2 regions of the Paenisporosarcina sp. TG-14 genome follow, and region 1 is predicted to be linked to the other one. Evidence: predicted binding sites of a transcription regulator. Region 1 holds the regulator's gene; the other holds the start of a gene.
The links. The regulator Rex, encoded in region 1, represses fermentation and respiration genes when NADH is low (regulators of the CRP and FNR family bind a similar motif). The targets are predictions, from matches to a motif close to TTGTGAAATATTTCACAA.
Positions count from the first base shown of each region.

Region 2: a site for Rex is predicted at 5,487-5,504, ahead of C406_RS19655 (nitrate/nitrite transporter). Genes of this name have one in related genera too.

Region 1 is NZ_AMGD01000015.1:1,677-12,094, forward strand. Features, by position in the region: gene tsaE (tRNA (adenosine(37)-N6)-threonylcarbamoyltransferase complex ATPase subunit type 1 TsaE) at 1-241, shown strand, start outside; gene tsaB (tRNA (adenosine(37)-N6)-threonylcarbamoyltransferase complex dimerization subunit type 1 TsaB) at 238-945, shown strand; gene rimI (ribosomal protein S18-alanine N-acetyltransferase) at 938-1,393, shown strand; gene tsaD (tRNA (adenosine(37)-N6)-threonylcarbamoyltransferase complex transferase subunit TsaD) at 1,390-2,409, shown strand; gene C406_RS0105200 (ABC-F family ATP-binding cassette domain-containing protein) at 2,746-4,677, opposite strand; gene C406_RS0105205 (redox-sensing transcriptional repressor Rex) at 4,802-5,458, shown strand; gene C406_RS0105210 (twin-arginine translocase TatA/TatE family subunit) at 5,522-5,716, shown strand; gene tatC (twin-arginine translocase subunit TatC) at 5,735-6,511, shown strand; gene C406_RS0105220 (CPBP family intramembrane glutamic endopeptidase) at 6,709-7,440, opposite strand; gene groES (co-chaperone GroES) at 7,638-7,922, shown strand; gene groL (chaperonin GroEL) at 7,963-9,594, shown strand; gene C406_RS0105235 (hypothetical protein) at 9,958-10,386, shown strand.
Region 2 is NZ_AMGD01000056.1:4,179-14,596, forward strand. Features, by position in the region: gene narH (nitrate reductase subunit beta) at 1-1,384, shown strand, start outside; gene narJ (nitrate reductase molybdenum cofactor assembly chaperone) at 1,377-1,949, shown strand; gene narI (respiratory nitrate reductase subunit gamma) at 1,942-2,622, shown strand; gene C406_RS0114670 (GAF domain-containing protein) at 2,671-3,132, shown strand; gene C406_RS0114675 (ATP-binding protein) at 3,132-4,196, shown strand; gene C406_RS0114680 (response regulator transcription factor) at 4,204-4,851, shown strand; gene C406_RS0114685 (hemerythrin domain-containing protein) at 4,876-5,403, shown strand; gene C406_RS19655 (nitrate/nitrite transporter) at 5,573-7,102, shown strand; gene C406_RS0114695 (ThiF family adenylyltransferase) at 7,122-8,141, shown strand; gene C406_RS0114700 (MogA/MoaB family molybdenum cofactor biosynthesis protein) at 8,163-8,678, shown strand; gene moaC (cyclic pyranopterin monophosphate synthase MoaC) at 8,663-9,151, opposite strand; gene C406_RS0114710 (molybdopterin molybdotransferase MoeA) at 9,216-10,418, shown strand, end outside.

The sequences.
Region 1 (10,418 bases):
ATTGCCATTCAATCATTTAGATGTATATCGTCTTGCAGGCAGTGAAGAGGATTTAGGATGGGATGAACTTTTTTATGGAGATGCGGTAACTGTGATTGAGTGGGCAAAATTGATTGAATATGATTTGCCAAATGATCGATTACAAATCGAAGTATTCTACGAAGATGAATTTGCTAGACGTTTTGAAGTTACCCCAATGGGTGAACGTTATGAGCGATTATGTAAGGAGCTATTTGAATGATTTGGTTAGGAATTGATACATCGAATGTGCCATTATCAATCGCGATTGTTAAAGATGATCAGCTATTGGTTGAATGGACAAGCTCGGTAAAAGTAACACACTCTGTAGGGGCAATGCCAGCTGTTGAAGAAGTTTTAAAACAAGCAAATATAAAACCGAATGAAATTGATGCAATTGCAGTGGCTGAAGGCCCAGGCTCATACACAGGTGTTCGAATTGGTGTGACTATTGCTAAAACTTTGGCTTGGACACTAAAGATTCCATTAGTGGGGGTATCAAGTCTTCAAACCCTTGCAGGGAATGGAGCGCTATTCAAAGGACTTATTTGTCCTATTATGGATGCTCGCCGTCAGAATGTATTTTCAGCGATTTATACAAATGATTTAGAAACTTACTTAGCAGATGGTCACTACTCCCTGGAGACTGTTTTAGAAAAGTTGGCAGCTAAAGAAGAAGATATATTGTTTGTTGGGAAAGATGTTTCAATTCATTGGGACGCAATACAACAAGTTCTAGGTAAACGTGCTATTCGTGCACCGTTTCATTTAGATTTACCAAAAGCTTCTATTGTGATTGAGCAAGCATTGAAGACAGCACTTCCTTCAATAGAAGAAACGCATCACTTTGTACCCGATTATAAACGAATTACCGAAGCTGAAACGAATTGGCGTGCAGAACAAAAGGCTGGAGAAACACATGGATGATATGATTATTTACCGTAAAATGACGGAATCAGATATTGATGGAGTCTTAAAGATTGAACAAGAAGCATTTAGTCTACCATGGACACGAGATGCATTTGTTCAGGAAATGACAAGTAACTTGCATGCTTATTATGTTGTCGCTGAAAATAGTGAAGGAAAAATTGTAGGTTTCTGTGGAATGTGGATAGTGGTAGATGAAAGTCATATTACTAATGTAGCAGTGACTGAGCAACTTAAGGGCCAAGGGATTGGAGAAGGACTTATGCGTGAAGCAATCCAAGTTTCTAAAGAGTCTGGAGTTGTTCTGATGACATTAGAAGCACGGGTCAGTAATACGGTTGCACAAAATTTGTATCGTAAATTAGATTTTCAAAATGGTGGTATTCGAAAAGGTTATTATACTGATAACCAAGAGAATGCCCTGGTAATGTGGGTGAAATTTAAATGATGAAAGATCAAATCATATTAGGTATTGAGACGAGTTGTGATGAGACTGCTGCATCCATCGTCCGTAACGGAAGTGAAATTGTATCCAATGTTGTAGCATCACAAATTGAAAGTCATAAACGCTTCGGTGGAGTCGTTCCTGAAATCGCTTCTCGTCATCATGTAGAGCAAGTCACCATTGTCATTGAAGAAGCGCTCAAGCAAGCAAACATGCAACCAAGTGACATAGATGCAGTTGCAGTTACAGAGGGTCCAGGGCTTGTAGGGGCACTATTAATAGGTATTAACGCAGCGAAGGCATTTGCATTCGCTAATGGATTGCCTCTTGTTGGTGTTCATCATATAGCGGGACATATTTACGCGAACCAGTTAGTAGAACCGATGCAATTCCCTTTACTAGCTCTTGTTGTTTCAGGAGGACACACAGAAATCGTCTTGATGCGAAATCATGGTTCATTTGAGTTAATTGGAGAAACACGTGATGACGCTGCAGGTGAGGCATATGACAAAGTAGCTAGAGTATTAAAACTGCCCTATCCAGGTGGTCCTCATATTGACCGACTGGCACATGAAGGCGGAGAAGCAATTGCATTTCCACGGATTTGGTTAGAACAAGATTCCTATGACTTTAGCTTTAGTGGACTTAAATCCTCAGTAATAAATTATATGCATAATGCCGAACAGCGTGGGGAAGTGGTTAAACCACAAGCCGTAGCTGCAGGTTTCCAAGCAAGTGTGGTAGAAGTACTCACTGGTAAAACATTACGCGCTGCTAGAGAATTTAAGGTGAAACATGTGATTGCTGCAGGCGGTGTTTCTGCAAACAAAGGATTACGAAAATCGTTAAAAGATACCTTTGCTAAAGAAGGCATCACATTTACTGTCCCTCCTCTGTTTTTATGTACAGATAATGCTGCGATGATTGCAGCAGCGGGTTCAGTTATGTTCGAAAAAGGACATAAAAGCTCGATGTCCATGAACGGAAAACCAGGTATGCCTTTATTCGACTGGAATTAACAAGAATCGATTCTCTCATTGAAGAGAATCGATTCTTTTTTAACAAAAATACAAGGCGCTGTCAATAGAGAACATCTGTACTTATGCACAATTTGTGGATAACCTGTGCATAAGTTAGTTGAATTCAATATGTAGTGGTAGGTTATTCATATTGAATTGTAGATAAAAAAAATTTCACCTGTGGATAGTGTGGATAAGTCTGTTGATAGATTGATATATCAAGCTTTAGTTTGTGAATAAATATGTGGAAAGAAAAATGTCGAAATTTGTACTTGACCTATATATATGGGTAAAAAATTGCAAGAAAATAGCGCATGTTGAAGCATGCGCTATTAATTATAATATTTCTAATTCTTCTTCTAATTCCATCCATTCCATCATTAACACTTCTTGTTCCTCTTTAAAAGCTTCGAGCTCTTTTTGAAGAGTTAATAGTTGCTCATGGTCTTGGAAAATGGCTGGATCACACAATTTTTCCTCAACAGCACTAATGCTAACTTCAATTGTTTGTAATTGAGCTTCTAATTCTTCTAAGCGTCTTGAAATTTGTCGTTCCCTTTTTTTCGCCTCTTTATCAATGGTCGAAGTGGATTGCTTCGTGGTCGCAGCTCCTACTTCTTGAGGACCCGTTTGTTCTAATCGAATTTCTTCTAGTTCTTTTTTCTTTTCCACGTAGTAATCATAATCACCTAAATATTCAAATGCCCCGTCACCTGATAGCTCAATAACTTTAGTGGCAATCCTGTTAATAAAATAGCGATCATGTGAGACGAAAAGAATAGTTCCTGGGTAATCAATTAATGCGTTTTCGAGCACTTCTTTACTATCAAGATCTAAGTGGTTGGTCGGTTCATCGAGAATAAGAGTGTTTGCTTTTAACATCATGAGTTTAGCTAAAGCGACTCTGGCTTTTTCGCCACCCGATAAAGAGGAAATTGTTTTGGTCACATCATCACCACTGAATAGGAAACGACCCAAAACATTACGAACATCTTTTTCATTCATCAATGGCCAATCATCCCATAATTCCTTTAATACGGACCGATTACCTGTTAGTTTAGCTTGTTGTTGATCATAGTAACCAAATTGAACATTGGTCCCGTAATGAATTGATCCAGCAATAGGGGGAATATCTTTAACAACTGTTTTGAGTAATGTAGATTTCCCTACACCATTTGGTCCAACTAAAGCAATTCGGTCTTCACGAAAAATCCGAAGATCTACATCTTTGGACACCGGCTTACCAGAATAACCTACCGTTAATTCTTCTAATTTTAATACGTCGTTGCCACTTTGGCGATCAATAGAAAAACCAAATTTTGCTGATTTTTCATCACCATTCGGTGAACCCATCCAGTCCGTTTTCTCCAGAACTTTTCGACGAGACTGAGCCATTTTAGTTGTAGAAGCACGAGCTAAATTACGTTGTACAAAGTCTTCAAGTTTCTCTTTTTCTGCTTGCTGACGGTCAAAAGTTTTCATATCCCGTTCATACGTTTTTGCCTTTTCATCCAAGTACTTGCTATAATTTCCGACAAAGCGTTTCACTTTATGACGAGATACTTCGTAAACAAAGTTCACAACTTGATCAAGGAAATACCGGTCATGAGAAACGATTAATATGGCACCAGGGTAACCTTGCAGATAACGCTCTAACCAACTGAGTGTGTCGATATCTAAATGGTTAGTCGGTTCATCAAGAATGAGCAGATCTGGTTTAGTTAATAATAATTTGGCTAATGCCAAACGTGTTTTTTGACCACCAGATAACGACTGTATCGGTTTATCGTATTCTTCGGGGAAGAATTGCATCCCGTGTAAGACAGCACGTGTATCAGCTTCGTATTGGTAACCACCGGAGTCCTTAAAGGCTACTTGTAATAAGTCATAGTCAGACATGATGCGTGCATAGGAATCGGCATCATCATATACGGTAGAATCTGCCATTTGACGTTCCAATGAGCGTAATTTTAGTTCAGCCACATGGTGATACTCAAAAATGGTCATCATCTCATCCCAAATCGACAAATCTGAATCGATGCCAGCATGTTGCTCCATATAGCCAACTTTAGTATCTTTTGGAATGATAATATCTCCAGAATCATAAGACATTTCACCTGCAATAATTTTAAGGAGTGTGGACTTCCCAGCTCCGTTTCGACCTACGAGAGCCACACGGTCACGATGATTTATTTCTAGTTTGGCCCCGCTTAAGATTTCATCGATACCAAACGATTTATGTAATTGATTCACTTGTAATACAATCATATATTCCACCTCAGTTCTCACTTAGTGTAAAGGATGCTCGTGACTCGTGCAACGACTGAACTTTACTTCTTTCACGTAGTAATGTAAGATGAAAGCGATTTCGCTTGAGTGCAGGAGGAACAACATGAAACAAGAACCGCTTAAAATTCCACAAGCTACATCAAAAAGATTACCTCTTTATTATCGTTTCATCCAAAACTTCTCAAACGCGGGTAAGAAGCGTGTTTCTTCACAAGAACTAAGTGAAGCGATGAAAATTGATTCTGCTACAATTCGTCGTGATTTTTCACATTTTGGCGCATTAGGTAAAAAAGGCTATGGCTACGAAGTCCAACACTTGCTTGAGTTTTTTCGTCAAACGCTCGACCAAGACGAAGAGACGAATGTCGCATTAATTGGTGTAGGCAGTTTAGGTACAGCTTTTCTAAAATATAATTTCCACAAAAATCATAACACCCGAATTGTGGTGGCATTTGATACGAGTGCAACGGAAGATGGGACGATAATGAGTAATATTCCCGTTTTTGAGCCAAGTAAGTTAGAAGAAAAAATACAACAATATGGGATTGAACTCGTAATCTTGACAGTGCCATCTCGTGCGGCTCAAGAAGTAACAGACCGTCTAATAAAAACGTCGGTTAAAGGAATTCTCAATTTCACTCCGGTTAGATTGACTGTACCTGATTCAATTCGTATTCACACAATTGATCTGTCTGTCGAATTGCAAACCCTAATTTACAGCATAAAACAAGACGAAGAAACGTTCACACTTCGTTCATAGAAGCAATAGCGTATAGATGCTAAATACGTTAAACTTAAATCACACTATAAGGAGGTATTTTCAATGCCAGGTCCATTAAGTTTTATAATTATCGGTGTTGTCGCGTTACTTGTGTTTGGTCCTAAAAAGTTACCTGAACTTGGTAAAGCTTTTGGTTCTTCTTTACGTGAGTTTAAAAATGCAACAAAAGGGTTAGTAGATGATGACGATGCAGTTGATAAAAAGAAAAAAGACGTTCAAAATGATGAACTGAAGTAAGTTAGGATGACCAATCCGATGAATGAAAAAGATTTAACACTCATTGAACATATAGATGAAATAAGAAAACGACTGATGATTACCGTCGTTTTCTTTGTTATTGCAGTACTTGGTAGCTTTTTTTTAGCCAAGCCTTTAATACACTTTTTACAGTATAGTGAAGAAGCGAAATCATTAACGTTAAACGCATTCACCATTACCGATCCAATTATGATTTATTTAAAAGTTATCATGTTTATCGCGATGGTGATTACATCACCCGTCATCTTGTATCAATTATGGAGTTTTGTTAGCCCGGGATTACACGAAACAGAACGAAAAGCGACACTTAGTTATATTCCATTTACGTTTTTCTTATTTGTAGGTGGTATTCTCTTTTCCTACAAAGTGTTATTTCCTTATGTCATTAATTTCATGATACTATTATCAACAGATTTAGATATCAACCAAGTTATTGGGATAAATGAATATTTTACTTTCTTATTTCAAATCACAGTACCATTTGGGATTATTTTTCAATTACCAATCGTGTTGTTATTCTTAACACGTCTTGGAATGGTTACACCCATGATGATGGTGAAAGTAAGAAAGTATGCATACTTCGTATTATTTGTCATTGCAGCCTTTATCACACCACCAGATATTTTCTCGCATTTGTTAGTAACTTTGCCGTTATTCATATTGTATGAGATTAGTGTTATGGTTTCCCGAATTGGTTATAAAAAGTATTTGAAATCAGAACAAAGGCGTCAACGTGAAGAACAACAAGCGCTCATCGACGACATGAAGAAGTAACAAAATGAAAGCTTTCCACCGGATTAAACGGTGGAGGGCTTTTTTTTGATAGCAACCAAGTGTTGTTAAGGGGTTGAGGGGGCAAATCAATTTGAATGGCCATAAATTAATAGGCAATAAAAAAATCTCCCAATGATTGCTTCATCGGGAGAAATTCTTATGTACTTTGAAACTGGTGTTCAATTACGTCAAACAGTTTATTGTGAGTTAGATAGAGTTTCTAAATATTTTTGATAACGTTCAATATTATCTGCATTTAATTGGACCAATACGACAAATCCATTTAATAACATGTGTGAAATAATTGAAGTCATAATACGTCTTGTTTTGTAATACAAGAAAGCGAATATGAATCCTGATACTGCATACAGTAGGATATGGGTAAAGTCAAAATGGATAATAGCGAAGACAATCGCACTTACAGCCCCCGCAATAAAGAAGTTGGTCTTTTGGACAAGTGATCCAAAAATTACGCGTCTAAAAATTAGTTCCTCTAGAATAGGAGCAAATATCGCAATCGATAATATAGCGACAGGTGCGGCATCTGCAATTTTAATAAAAGCAGCTGTATTTTCAGACCCAGGATCTATACCAAGTGCATTTTCAATAAGTGCTGCAAGTGCTTGACCAAACAACACCATGAAAAATCCGAGAACACCCCAACCAATCGAAGCACCAATTGAACTCTGCTTGCCTTTTAAATTGTTTAAAAAAGATTTGTTTTTTCGGATAATGATAACACTTATTAGAGTTGCCACAGCCATGCTGATGAATACCCACCAACCACTTGCCATAAGTTTAGCTTGTTGTATTTCCATTCCGTCTTGTTTCATTAATAAGTCAAAGATAAGAGGTGCAAACACTATTCCTGACAATTGCATGATTACATAAATTAAGATTAAATAAAACGCTGTATTGTATTTTTTCACAAATAAAGTCCTTTCATCAAAAGATGTTCTTTTCTTATTGTATTGTTTTTTAATGCGCCCCGCAAAGAATACAGAAATATCGATGTTCCTACTTGCAAAAGTGGAGACGATTCATTAATATAAGAACTGTGTTAGCACTCATACACTGAGAGTGCTAATAAATTAATTTACTACCATTTCAGGGAGGTTGTTTTCACTTGTTAAAACCATTAGGCGATCGTATCGTAATTGAATTAGTCGAGTCTGAAGAAAAATCAGCATTCGGCATTGTCATTCCAGACTCTGCTAAAGAGAAGCCACAGGAAGGGAAAGTAATTGCTGTTGGGACTGGTCGTGTACTTGAAAACGGCGCGCGTGTAGAGCTAGATGTGAAAGCGGGAGACAAAATCATCTTCTCTAAATACTCAGGTACTGAAGTGAAATTTGAAGGTAACGAATTTTTAATTTTACGCGAAAGCGATATTTTAGCTATTATTGGCTAATATTAATAACTTCATTTAACTCATTAGGAGGATTACAAAAATGGCAAAAGAAATTAAATTTAGCGAAGACGCACGTAGCGCAATGCTTCGTGGTGTAGATAAATTAGCGGACGCTGTTAAAGTAACGCTTGGACCAAAAGGACGTAACGTTGTTCTTGAGAAAAAATTCGGTTCACCACTTATTACTAATGATGGTGTAACGATTGCTAAAGAAATCGAGCTAGAAGACGCATTTGAAAACATGGGTGCTAAGCTAGTAGCTGAAGTTGCCTCTAAAACGAATGATATCGCTGGTGACGGAACAACAACTGCAACGGTTCTTGCGCAAGCAATGATTCGTGAAGGTTTAAAAAACGTAACAGCTGGCGCAAACCCAGTCGGAATCCGTAAAGGAATCGAAAAAGCGGTTGCAGCAGCAATTACTGGACTTAAAGAAATTTCAAAAGAAATCGAAGGCAAAGAATCAATTGCACAAGTAGCATCGATTTCTTCTGGCGATGAAGAAGTAGGCCAATTGATTGCTGAAGCGATGGAGCGCGTTGGAAACGACGGCGTTATCACGATTGAAGAGTCAAAAGGCTTCACAACTGAACTTGATGTAGTTGAAGGAATGCAATTCGATCGTGGATACGCATCTCCTTACATGGTTACTGATTCAGAAAAAATGGAAGCTGTTTTAGAAAATCCATATATCTTAATCACAGACAAAAAAATTACAAGCATTCAAGAAATCCTTCCAGTACTAGAGCAAGTGGTACAAGAAGGGAAACCATTGATCATCATCGCTGAAGACGTTGAAGGCGAAGCGTTAGCGACATTAGTTGTAAACAAATTACGTGGAACATTTAATGCGGTAGCAGTTAAAGCTCCAGGATTCGGTGATCGTCGTAAAGCAATGCTTGAAGATATCGCTGTTCTTACAGGTGCTGAAGTTATCACAGAAGAACTTGGTTTAGAGTTAAAGACTGCTAATATCTCACAACTAGGCCGTGCAGTGAAAGTGGTTGTAACAAAAGACAACACCACTATTGTTGAAGGTGCTGGTCATCCAGAAAAAATCACGGGTCGCGTAAGCCAAATCCGTGCTCAATTAGAAGAAACAACTTCTGAATTTGATAAAGAAAAATTACAAGAGCGTTTAGCTAAACTTTCGGGTGGTGTTGCCGTGATTAAAGTCGGAGCAGCAACTGAAACTGAGCTTAAAGAGCGTAAACTTCGTATTGAAGATGCTTTAAACTCAACTCGCGCAGCAGTTGAAGAAGGAATCGTTTCTGGTGGTGGTACTGCACTAGTGAACGTTTACAAAAAAGTAGCTGAAGTAGCGGCTACTGAAACTGGCGACGTTGCAACTGGCGTGAAAATTGTACTTCGTGCACTTGAAGAGCCAGTTCGTCAAATCGCAAACAACGCAGGTCTTGAAGGTTCAATCATTGTTGACCGCTTGAAACGCGAAGAAATCGGTATCGGTTTCAACGCAGCAAACGGTGAATGGGTGAACATGATGGAAGCGGGTATCGTGGATCCAACTAAAGTTACTCGTTCTGCACTTCAAAATGCAGCATCTGTAGCAGCTATGTTATTAACTACTGAAGCAGTAGTTGCAGAAATTCCAGACAAAAATGCAGGCGGCGGCGGCATGCCTGACATGGGCGGAATGGGCGGCATGATGTAGATTTTTTAAACAAAAATAGAGCTAGAGCCTTAGATATATCTGGGTTTTAGCTCTTTTTGTTTTGTCTTAAAAATGAGTAATGCTCATAATTTGCTCATAGTATTCTACCTGCCATTGAATTAATGTTCCAAATGTATATCAAAATTAATGGAGGTGGTTAGAAAGAGCTGAAAATGGTAGAGCTTTCAAAACTAATAAAAACTTGAATAAAGTGAAAGTGTACTACCCCTTAATTTCTAATGAATTAAGGGGTTTTGTATACCTTTTTATTTAGATATAGAGTTATTTATATGAAAAGTTAATATAAAGTATATTGCTTTAGTACTGATATCATTAGGTTTAGGGGTAATTCTTGTTAATGAGATGTATATCAATAATACTTTATGGAACGGTATTACAGGTAATATTGCAACAGCTCTCTTTATTGCAGGAATTTTTGAAATAATGAATGAGTACTATTTAAAAGAAAAATTAGTTGACCTAATTTTCGAAAAAATTAAGTTAAAGGGAACAATTGATAAAACAGGGATAGTTGAGATATTTTCTGAGATTGCCGATATTGATTATAGATATTATTTTAAAAAATCTTCAAGTAATATTGATATATATCATGTTTACGGAAGAACTTGGACTAATTCACATATAGAACTTTTGAGAGATAAAGTAGTGCGTTCCAATTGTAAAGTAAGAGTAATTTTACTATCACCTAAGTCTTCATTTATTCAGCCACTAGCTGAAAGGTATGAAACATCAGTAGAGGAGTTACAGAGTAATATATTAAAAATGGAATAAGCATGGAGTAGGATTTCTCAGGAAAAGAAATC
Region 2 (10,418 bases), on a different contig from region 1:
TAAAGGAAAACTTGAACTTAAATCAGGTAATAAATTGTCCAAAGTGGCACTTGGGAAAATTTTCTACAACCCAGATATGCCTGAAATGAAAGATTACTATGAACCATGGACATACAATTACGAACATTTAACGAATGCAGGGGAGCTAGATCATTCACCTGTTGCGCGAGCTCATTCCGTCATAACCGGCAAAAAAATGGACCTCGAATGGGGTCCAAACTGGGAAGATGATTTAGCCGGAGCACATATAACGGGTCCGCTTGATCCAAACATTCAAAAAATCGAAGAAGAAATCAAATTCAACTTTGAGCAGTCATTCATGATCTATCTACCAAGGCTTTGTGAACATTGTCTCAATCCGAGCTGTGTAGCATCATGTCCTTCAGGGGCAATGTATAAACGAGACGAAGATGGAATCGTGCTCGTTGATCAGGAAGCTTGTAGGGGATGGCGCTATTGTATGACGGGTTGTCCTTACAAAAAAGTCTACTTCAACTGGCAGACAAATAAAGCTGAAAAATGCACATTCTGCTTTCCACGCGTAGAAGCGGGATTACCAACGGTTTGCTCTGAAACATGTACTGGACGTATCCGTTATCTCGGTGTTCTTTTATACGATGCGGACCGCGTCCTAGAAGCAGCTTCTACCCCAAATGAAAAGGATCTTTACAAAGCGCAATGTGACATATTCATAAACCCAAATGACCCTGAAATGATTACGCAAGCAAAGAAAGATGGCATTTCGGAAGATTGGATCGAAGCCGCACAAAACTCGCCAGTATATAAACTTGCGATTGAGCATCAATTGGCATTTCCGCTCCATCCTGAGTACCGTACGTTGCCGATGGTGTGGTATGTACCGCCTCTAAGCCCAATTATGAACTATTTTGAAGGGAAAGATTCAATCAAAAACCCTGATATGATTTTCCCGGCGATTGAAGAAATGCGCACACCTATCCAGTACCTTGCAAACATGCTGACGGCTGGGGACACAGAAACTGTCAAGAAATCTCTTCAACGGATGGCGATGATGCGGTCTTATATGCGTGCATTATCTTCAGGTAAAGAATTTGATAATAGCCGTTTGGAGCGTATCGGTATGACAGCCCATCAGACAGAACAAATGTACCGTCTACTTGCCATTGCTAAATACAATGATCGGTTCGTCATTCCTACATCACATAAAGAAGGACAAAATAATCCTTACCGTGCACAAGGATCAGAAGGCTATGAAAGTGGAGGAATGGGAGGAGATACAGGAGGATCATGTGATGGCTGTGGGCCAGCGAGTCCGAGCCCGAGTCAAAGCCTAACTGGAACAGCTATGAAAACAGGCAAAGAAATATATGAAGAGAATTTCTACGGAGGTATTTGGCGTGATTAATCTAGAAAAATTATATGATTATAAGCATTCATTCGGTTTTTTTGCCCATCAGCTTTCTTACCCTAAAAAGTTAGACTTTCACCCGTCACTTGTTGAAGATATTTTTGATTCAACCCATCCAGCTTATGTACACGTGAAAATGTATTTTTCTTTAATGCAAAACCCAAATCTGGATGATATCAAAGAACTGTATACTGAAACCTTTGATTTCCAAAAAGATTGTACATTGTTCATGACATACTTCAAATTTGAAGACGCTAAAGAACGTGGTCAAATGCTTGCTAAATTAAAAGTCATGTATGAGATGTTCGGTCTGGAAATGCCGGAGGAGGAGTTATCGGATTTCCTTCCACTTATGTGTGAGTTTCTGTACGCGGCAGAATGGATTGGAGATTCGCGAGCACCTGAAAGTTTTGGGATGTTGATTGCTGTTCTTGAGGATGGAACCTATCACTTATTGAATTCACTTAAAAAACAAGAAAGTCCTTACTTTCATCTCGTGAAGGGACTGCGGGAAACATTTAAAGTTTGTATAGAACAGGGGGCTCCAGCCCAACATGGTTAATCAATTCTTATGGGTTATATTCCCTTACACTTGTATGGCTATATTTATTTTCGGTCATATTTATAGATACCGGACAGACCAGTTTCACTGGACAGCAAAATCAAGTGAATTTATTGAAAAGAAACAATTGATGATTGGCAGTATTCTCTTTCATCTGGGTATTATCCCAGTTATTTTGGGCCATGTTTCAGGACTTGGGATCCCGAAATCATGGATGCATGCAGTCGGCGTAAATGATCATCTTTATCACATCGGTGCCATTTATGTTGGCGGATTTTTCGGTTTTATGACCCTTCTAGGAATGATCATCCTGACATTTAGACGTTTTACGATACGAAGCGTCCGGATGTTAAGCTCAGCTTCCGATCTAGTTGTTAATTCCTTACTTCTATTTATCGTCGTTATGGGAATGTACGCTACACTTGTAACAAATGTTGTACAACCTGAATTCGATTATCGCTCTTCGATTTCGGTTTGGTTCCGTGATTTGTTCTTTCTACGTCCAGATCCTGCGTTAATGTCTGGGGTGCCAATGTCATTTAAAATTCATGTACTTGCTGGTTTTGCTATTTTTGCACTTTGGCCGTTTACACGACTCGTACATGTCTGGAGCGTTCCATTGATTTATGTCGGTAGAAGTTATATCCTATACAGGAAACATAAAACAAACTAAATTGGAAAGAGGTATTTGCCTCTTTTCTTTTTAATAGGAGACATTAATATGACAAATAAAGCGGACTATCAAACAGAAATTGAACGTATCCGCTTAGCAACTGGTTGCGATATTATAGCATTAGCGCTAGTTGAAACCGCGGAAAATCAATATGAACTAAAATGGAAGTATGCATCAGGGAATCTTAATAATCGCTTTAAACAAATTGTACTTCAATCAGGGCGAGGAGTTGCAGGTCTTGTCTTCAAGACTGGCAAACCACTTCTGATGTCGTCAATTTCCGATTTTTTGGAAAAAGATAATTTGTTCAATTATCCGATTTTGACACTAGAAAAACTGAAAAGTATCGGAGCTTTACCGCTATGGCATGACGGTCGTGTAGCGGGTGTGCTTCTTGGAGGATTCCGTGAAGATCTCCGGATGACGGACGATTTATTGCAGTGCATGCTTGAAATGTCAGTGAAGGGAATTGGGAAACTGGATGGAAGGAAGGAATTGATGCTAAATTGATGTCCTCAAAGAATGGTCAGTTGAATTCCTTGATGATGAAAATGTTTGAAAATAGCACAGAAGCCATTTTCTTTTTTGATCCGGAAGGAACTGCTATTGCAATAAATCCCGCAGCAGAAAAAATTATCGATCCTGAAGTGCTGACACAACTCTTGCAAGGAGCCAAACGAGCACTCTGTCAGTCTTGCAGAGGTTACACGAGCGACACCAATCTTCATACTTGCCTTAACTGTTATCTAAGCAGTTCTCAGCCTGATGATTTTTCTTCTTTCCAAGTATATTTGGAGACGAGAGATGCAGGGGTTATACCTTACACGGCCACTTTTCATACGATTGATGCAGAAAACGACGTTCGTGTGTTTATGCTCAGAAACATGACAAAGCAATTTAAGACACAAGAAAGACTATCTCAAAACACTATGATGAAGCACGTAATAGAAGCTCAGGAAAATGAGCGAAAAAGAATTTCTCGCGAATTGCATGATGGCGTAGCTCAAGAGTTGCTAAGTGCTTTAGTCGACATTCGTGTAATGAAATACATGACTTCTAAAGAAGAAATACTAAAAAAAATAAAACAAACCGAAGCGACAATGACAAGGCTTCTAGATGATATTCGGAATTTGTCGGTGGAACTTCGCCCAGCTGCGCTTGATGATTTGGGATTAAAAGCAGCATTTCGCTCTCATTTTAAGCGAATTCAACAGAGTTACGGCTTAATTGTAGATTTTAAATCTGACATCTCAAAAAAGCGGTATGGAAGTGAAATTGAGACGGTCATTTATAGAGTCTGCCAGGAAGCAATGCTAAACGCTATTAAATATGCTCAAGTGGACGTAGTAAAAGTGTTTCTTTTTGAAAAAGGGAATACACTTCATTTGATTGTGCAAGACGAAGGAATTGGTTTTAATCTTTTAGATAAACCTATAGGAACAGGGCTAGGCCTATTTGGTATGCGTGAACGTTCAGAAATTATGAATGGAGATTTTGAAGTGTCATCGGGTATCGGCAAAGGAACAACGGTGCGTTTGTACGTGCCTGTGGGAGATTTGCGGAAGGAAGGATGAACTAATGATAAATATTGTCATAGCTGATGATCACGCGATTGTACGTAGTGGATTTTCGATGATTCTAAACTTTCAAGAAGACATGGAAGTGATTGCCTTAGCCTCAGATGGCATTGAAGCATATCGGATGGTAGCAAAACACCAACCCGACATATTAATTTTAGACCTTAGTATGCCGCCAGGGGAAAGTGGGTTAATTGCCACCGGCAAGATTAAAGAAGATTTCCCTAATACGAAAATTCTAATTCTGACGATGCACGATGATGAGGAGTATTTGTTTTACGTGTTGAAAAACGGGGCTTCAGGATATATGCTGAAAAATGCGCCAGATGAGGAATTAATACTTGCAATCCGAACGATTCATACTGGGGGTACTTACATACACCCCAAAATGGCGACATCCCTCGTACGTGAATTCGTCAACAAGGATAAGAAGATTAAGCAGTCGGATCCATTTGAATTGCTGTCCAAGCGTGAAATTGAAGTTTTGCCATTGATTGCTAAAGGCTATGGAAACAAGGAGATTGCTCAATTACTTTTTATTTCTGTTAAAACGGTCGAAGCTCATAAAGCGAAAATTATGGGAAAACTGAACCTCAAGAGCCGGCCGGAATTGGTTGAATACGCAATGAAGAAAAAATTGTTGAATTTTTAAATGATAACAGGGAGGGATTTCCCCATGGCTGAACAAGCATTACTGCGGTTTACAGAGCCTGGTATGCGGCTCCTCGAAAACGAGCATAAGTATTTGTCGTACCTAATGGAAGAATGGCATGCTATTGTCTTAGAGTTCGAGAATGATGGAATGAGTCTTGAAGTTGGCCGTGAAAAATTGAAACAACTTCGTCAACTTTTATTTCAATTCGTCGAACCGTTAAAGAACCATACGGATAAAGAAGAAGAGCATTTCTTTCCTGCCTTGGGTACCTATATCGGTTTTGAACAAGGACCACTCGTTGGAATACAAGAAGAACACCAAGAAATCGACGGCTACATCGGACATTTCTTCCACCATACTCGAGGCAATATCGATTTGTTTTCACTTGAGGATATCAGAACAGTGGCGGGAAATGCAGGTGAAGCATTTGAGGTACTAACTGTCCATTTTGTGAAAGAAGAAACGGTATTATTCCCAATGGCAGAAAAGCTTATGAAAGCGGTAGATCAAGATGAATTATTTGTAAAAATGAATACGCTTATCACATAAGATAATTCCAACTGCTTCCTTGTGAAGTGGTTTTTTTTTATTTTAAGGGATTCCCTTTTCAACGTGAGGGGACTCCCTTATTAAAAAGAATAGTTTCACAAGATACAATAAAGACATGGAATCGATATTAATTACTTGTAATGAAAAACACGTGAAAAAGGTGAGTTGGATGATTAAGAAGGTACAGTTGACGCTTCAGACGTTGAACTTAGTTGTAGGATTTATGGTGTGGGTTATCATTTCCTCGCTTATGCCATTTATAAGTGAAGACATCGCTATTCCACCGGAAAGATTGGCACTCTTGACAGCAATTCCGGTCGTACTTGGATCGATTTTACGAATTCCGCTCGGCTATTATGCAAATATATTTGGTGCACGTGTTATTTTTCTAATCAGTTTTATTCTCCTTTTGTTCCCGGTCTTTTACATAAGTGAGGCTTCATCAGTAATGGATCTAATTATTGGTGGTTTGTTCCTTGGAATTGGTGGAGCTGTGTTCTCTGTCGGGGTAACCTCACTGCCGAAATATTATCCTAAAGAAAAGCATGGTCTTGTCAATGGGATCTATGGAGTAGGTAATATTGGTACAGCCATTACGACTTTTTCTGCGCCACTAGTCGCAACTCAAATAGGCTGGTCAGCAACAGTAAAGTTATATTTAATCCTCTTGCTCGTGTTCGTTGCCTTAAATTTCTTTTTTGGCGACCGACATGAAACAAAAGTCAAAACACCAATTTTTGAACAGATTAAAGGCGTCTATAAAAATGAAAAACTATGGTTTTTCTCACTATTTTATTTCATTACCTTCGGCTCGTTTGTCGCATTTACAATTTATCTACCAAGCTTCCTTGTGACGAGTTTCGGATTGGAGAAAGTGGATGCAGGTATGAGAACAGCGGGTTTCATTGCAGTTGCCACATTCCTTCGTCCAGTCGGTGGTTGGCTTGGGGATAAACTACAGCCGTTATTACTGTTAATGGGGACATTTTTCGTTTACACCATTGCAGCAATTGTTCTAGCATTCTCTCCATCTATCGGTCTATATACTGTCGCCACTTTGGCAATTGCGGTCAGCGCAGGAATTGGAAATGGGGTCATCTTTAAGCTGGTACCATTCTATTTCAACAAACAGGCCGGAATCGTCAATGGAATTGTTTCAATGATGGGTGGACTCGGAGGTTTCTTTCCACCGCTTGTGTTATCGGCAATCTACTCTATCACCGGTCAATATTCAATTGGTTTTATGCTACTTTCTCAAGTAGCTTTGGCAAGTCTAGTACTCGTTGTATGGATGTATTATCAGGACCGTCTTACACTTGCTTCCGATGTCTTTAATTCTACCGGTCAAGGAATTCTAGTGACAGATGTTAGTGGAATAATCAAGAAGGTTAATCCGGCTTTTACGAAACTAACTGGCTTTGACGAAGAAGATGTCATTGGTAAGAACCCTAACTTGATGAAGTCAGAAAGACAATCTCCTGACTTTTATTATGGCATGTGGAAAGATATTGAAAAGCATGGCATGTGGCAGGGAGAAATTTGGAATAAGAAGAAGAGTGGCGAAGAGTACCTACAATGGCTAAACATAAGTGCAGTAAAGGATGATACCGGTAAAAATGTCCGTTATGTCGGCACATTCACTGACATCACTTCTGAATTGGAAAAGAAGGGCGGATATGAGAAAGTGCTCTTAAGTTAATTGAAAGGAGTGACTTTCAGTGGATGAACGTTATTCAAGACAAACTTTATTTAAACCAATAGGAACTCAAGGGCAGATAAATATTGAGAAAACTGTGGTTACTGTAATTGGTTGTGGTGCACTCGGCTCTTCCATCGTTGAAACATTAGTCCGTGCTGGAGTTGGTGAGATTCACCTGGTCGACCGTGATTACGTAGAGCTGTCGAATTTACAACGACAGCAGCTGTTCACGGAAGAAGACGCTGCGCAGATGTTACCAAAAGTGACTGCTGCAGAAAAACGCCTGAAAGATATACGTGAAGACGTCCGGTTATACACTTATCTTGACAATCTAGATGCACAACTCATCGAAAAGCTTGCATCTGCTAGCACGCTCATTATGGATGCAACTGATAACTTTGAAACACGGCTGTTAATCAATGATGCAGCCGTGAAACATAGAGTACCCTGGATTTACGGCGCGTGCGTAGGGAGCTCAGGTGTTATCTTTCCTTTCGTACCAGCTGAATCGGCTTGCTTTCGTTGCTTAATTCCTGTCCTACCCGCTATCAATGAAACGTGTGACACAACAGGTATTATTTCGCCTGCTGTACAGATCACGGCTGCCTTGCAATGCGCGGAGGCAATGAAGTGGTTGAGCGGAAACAGGGAAGCTATGCGTAAAAAAGTGCATCACTTTAACTTATGGGAAAATACACAGTTGGATATCGGCATTTCCCGCATTCAAAATGAGCACTGTGAAACATGTGGTATTCAGCCGACATTCCCGTCACTGCATTTGTCAAAAAGTCCGTCCTATGCTGTTCTGTGCGGACGAGATGCGGTACAAGTACTGCCTGATCCACAACGTCCTATTACCTTAGATGACGCAGAAACAATTGGCAGACACATGCAAGTTCCTGTGAAGCGTACACCTTATTTTGTCGAGTTATATATATTCGATCACCGTATGGTACTGTTCGGCAATGGTCGTCTTCTCATCCATGGTATTAGAAATGTTTCGGAAGGTCGGAAGCTGTATCATCAGTTGTTCGGTTAAATACGAGAGGAAGGTACCTAAATGTCGCAATCATTTCAATTAGATAGACAGATTCGAATTGCTGTTTTAACGGTTAGTGATACAAGGACGAAGCACACCGACCAAAGTGGAGCACTTGTGCATCAACTCGCTCTAGATCACGAACTAGAAGTAGTGGCATATGAAGTGAGGAAAGACGACTCTGAAAGTATTGGAGAAATTTTATCAGTGTGGCTTAAGAATGAAAGTGTGGATGCCATTATTACGACGGGTGGAACCGGGATTGCTAAGCGCGATGTTACGCTTGAGGCTATTCAGCCATTCTTTGAAAAAGAGATGTCTGGACTTGGAGAGTTGTTCCGTTATTTAAGCTTTACGGAAGATGTCGGATCAAAAGCACTTCTTAGCCGCGCAGTAGCAGGAGTTGCATCGAATAAAGCCATATTTGTCCTACCTGGTTCCCGCGGGGCAGTGAAGCTTGCAATGGAGAGACTCATTTTACCGGAAATCCGGCATATTGTATTTGAGCTAACGAAGCATCGTCAGCTTCGAATGTAATCTCCAGATTTTCCGCCTGTTTTTTCAAGTAACATAGTAGGACCAATCACCATTTCTTTACCAGAGGCTTTGCACATATCGTAAATTGTGAGGGCGGCAGCGGAGGCGGCAGTGAGGGCTTCCATTTCTACGCCAGTAGGTCCTTTCGTTTTTACAACCGCGTACAAAATCACTTCGTAATGTGACGTTTCTTCATCGACATTCCATTCAAATTTAATATCGACCCCGCTAAGTGCTAGCGGATGACACATCGGAATAATTTGAGCCGTATTTTTGGCAGACATGATGCCAGCAACTTGTGCAACAGCAAAGACGTCTCCTTTTTTATTGCTCCCTTCTTTAATCTGGTGGTAAATAGCTTCGTTTAATAGAATTGATGTTTTGGCTCGTGCGGTTCGGACCGTGTCATGTTTTTCAGACACATCTACCATTTTTGCACGACCTTGTTCGTTAAAATGAGTGAGTTCAGACAAGTGAATCATCCTTTCCGGATTGAATAATTTCAGTATATCATGATTGACTAAGGAGTTGATGACGATGATGGAACAGCGTAAACCCATATCTGTAGCAGATGCGATTGAACGTGTAATCCAGTGTGCGCAACTGCTAGGAGAAGAAACCGTGGGTCTTTTTGAAAGCTATGGACGTATTCTTACAGAACCCATTATAGCTGTACATGATGTACCACATTTTGATCGTTCCCCGTATGATGGGTTTGCCATTCGTTCAGTAGATTCTGCTGGGGCTACAGGTGACAACCGTATCGAATTCAGTGTTGTGGATCATATAGGAGCGGGGGTAGTATCAAATAAAACCCTAACCAAAAATGAAGCAGTTCGAATCATGACTGGAGCACCGCTTCCATCTGGTGCAGATGCAATTGTCATGTTTGAGCAGACCATAGAATCGGGTGATTCCTTTACCATTCGGAAGCCATTTGATGCACTTGAAAATGTATCGTTACAAGGCGAGGATTTGAAGGAAGGCGAAGAAATTATTGAAGTCGGAAGTTTGATTCATCCCGGAACTGTGGCACTACTTGCTACGTTTGGTTATGACAAGGTCCGAGTGGCAAAACAACCAGTTATCGGAATCCTATCAACTGGGACAGAGCTACTGGATGTTAGCGAACAACTTGCACCAGGCAAAATACGTAATAGTAACGGGCCGATGATTGCAGCACAACTAGCACGAATGGGCATCTGTTTCAAAATGTATGGGTTGTCTGCAGATAATCTTGAATCAAGCTTAGAAATTGTGAAAAGAGCCGCGAAAGAAACAGATTGCTTGATCACAACAGGCGGTGTTTCAGTGGGGGATTTTGACTTTCTGCCAGCCATTTATGAACGTTTGGGAGCGGAAGTACTATTTAATAAAGTGGCAATGCGTCCAGGAAGTGTGACGACAGTAGCAGTGGCAAACGGGCGATATCTATTCGGACTTTCTGGCAATCCTTCCGCCTGTTTTACCGGATTCGAATTGTTCGTACGACCTGCTCTACTGAAAATGATGGGTGCCGAAAAAATATACTTACCACAAACAACAGCAGTTCTTGCGGAGGATTTCACAAAAGCAAATCCGTTCAGCCGGTTTATCCGGGCTGTATATGATGGAGCTTCAATACGACCTGCAGGATTTAATAAGTCCAACGCTGTATCTTCCATCGCTAGAGGCAATGCTCTCATTGTCCTCCCAGGAGGTTCAAGAGGCTTCACTGTAGGCGACAAAGTAGACGTGCTA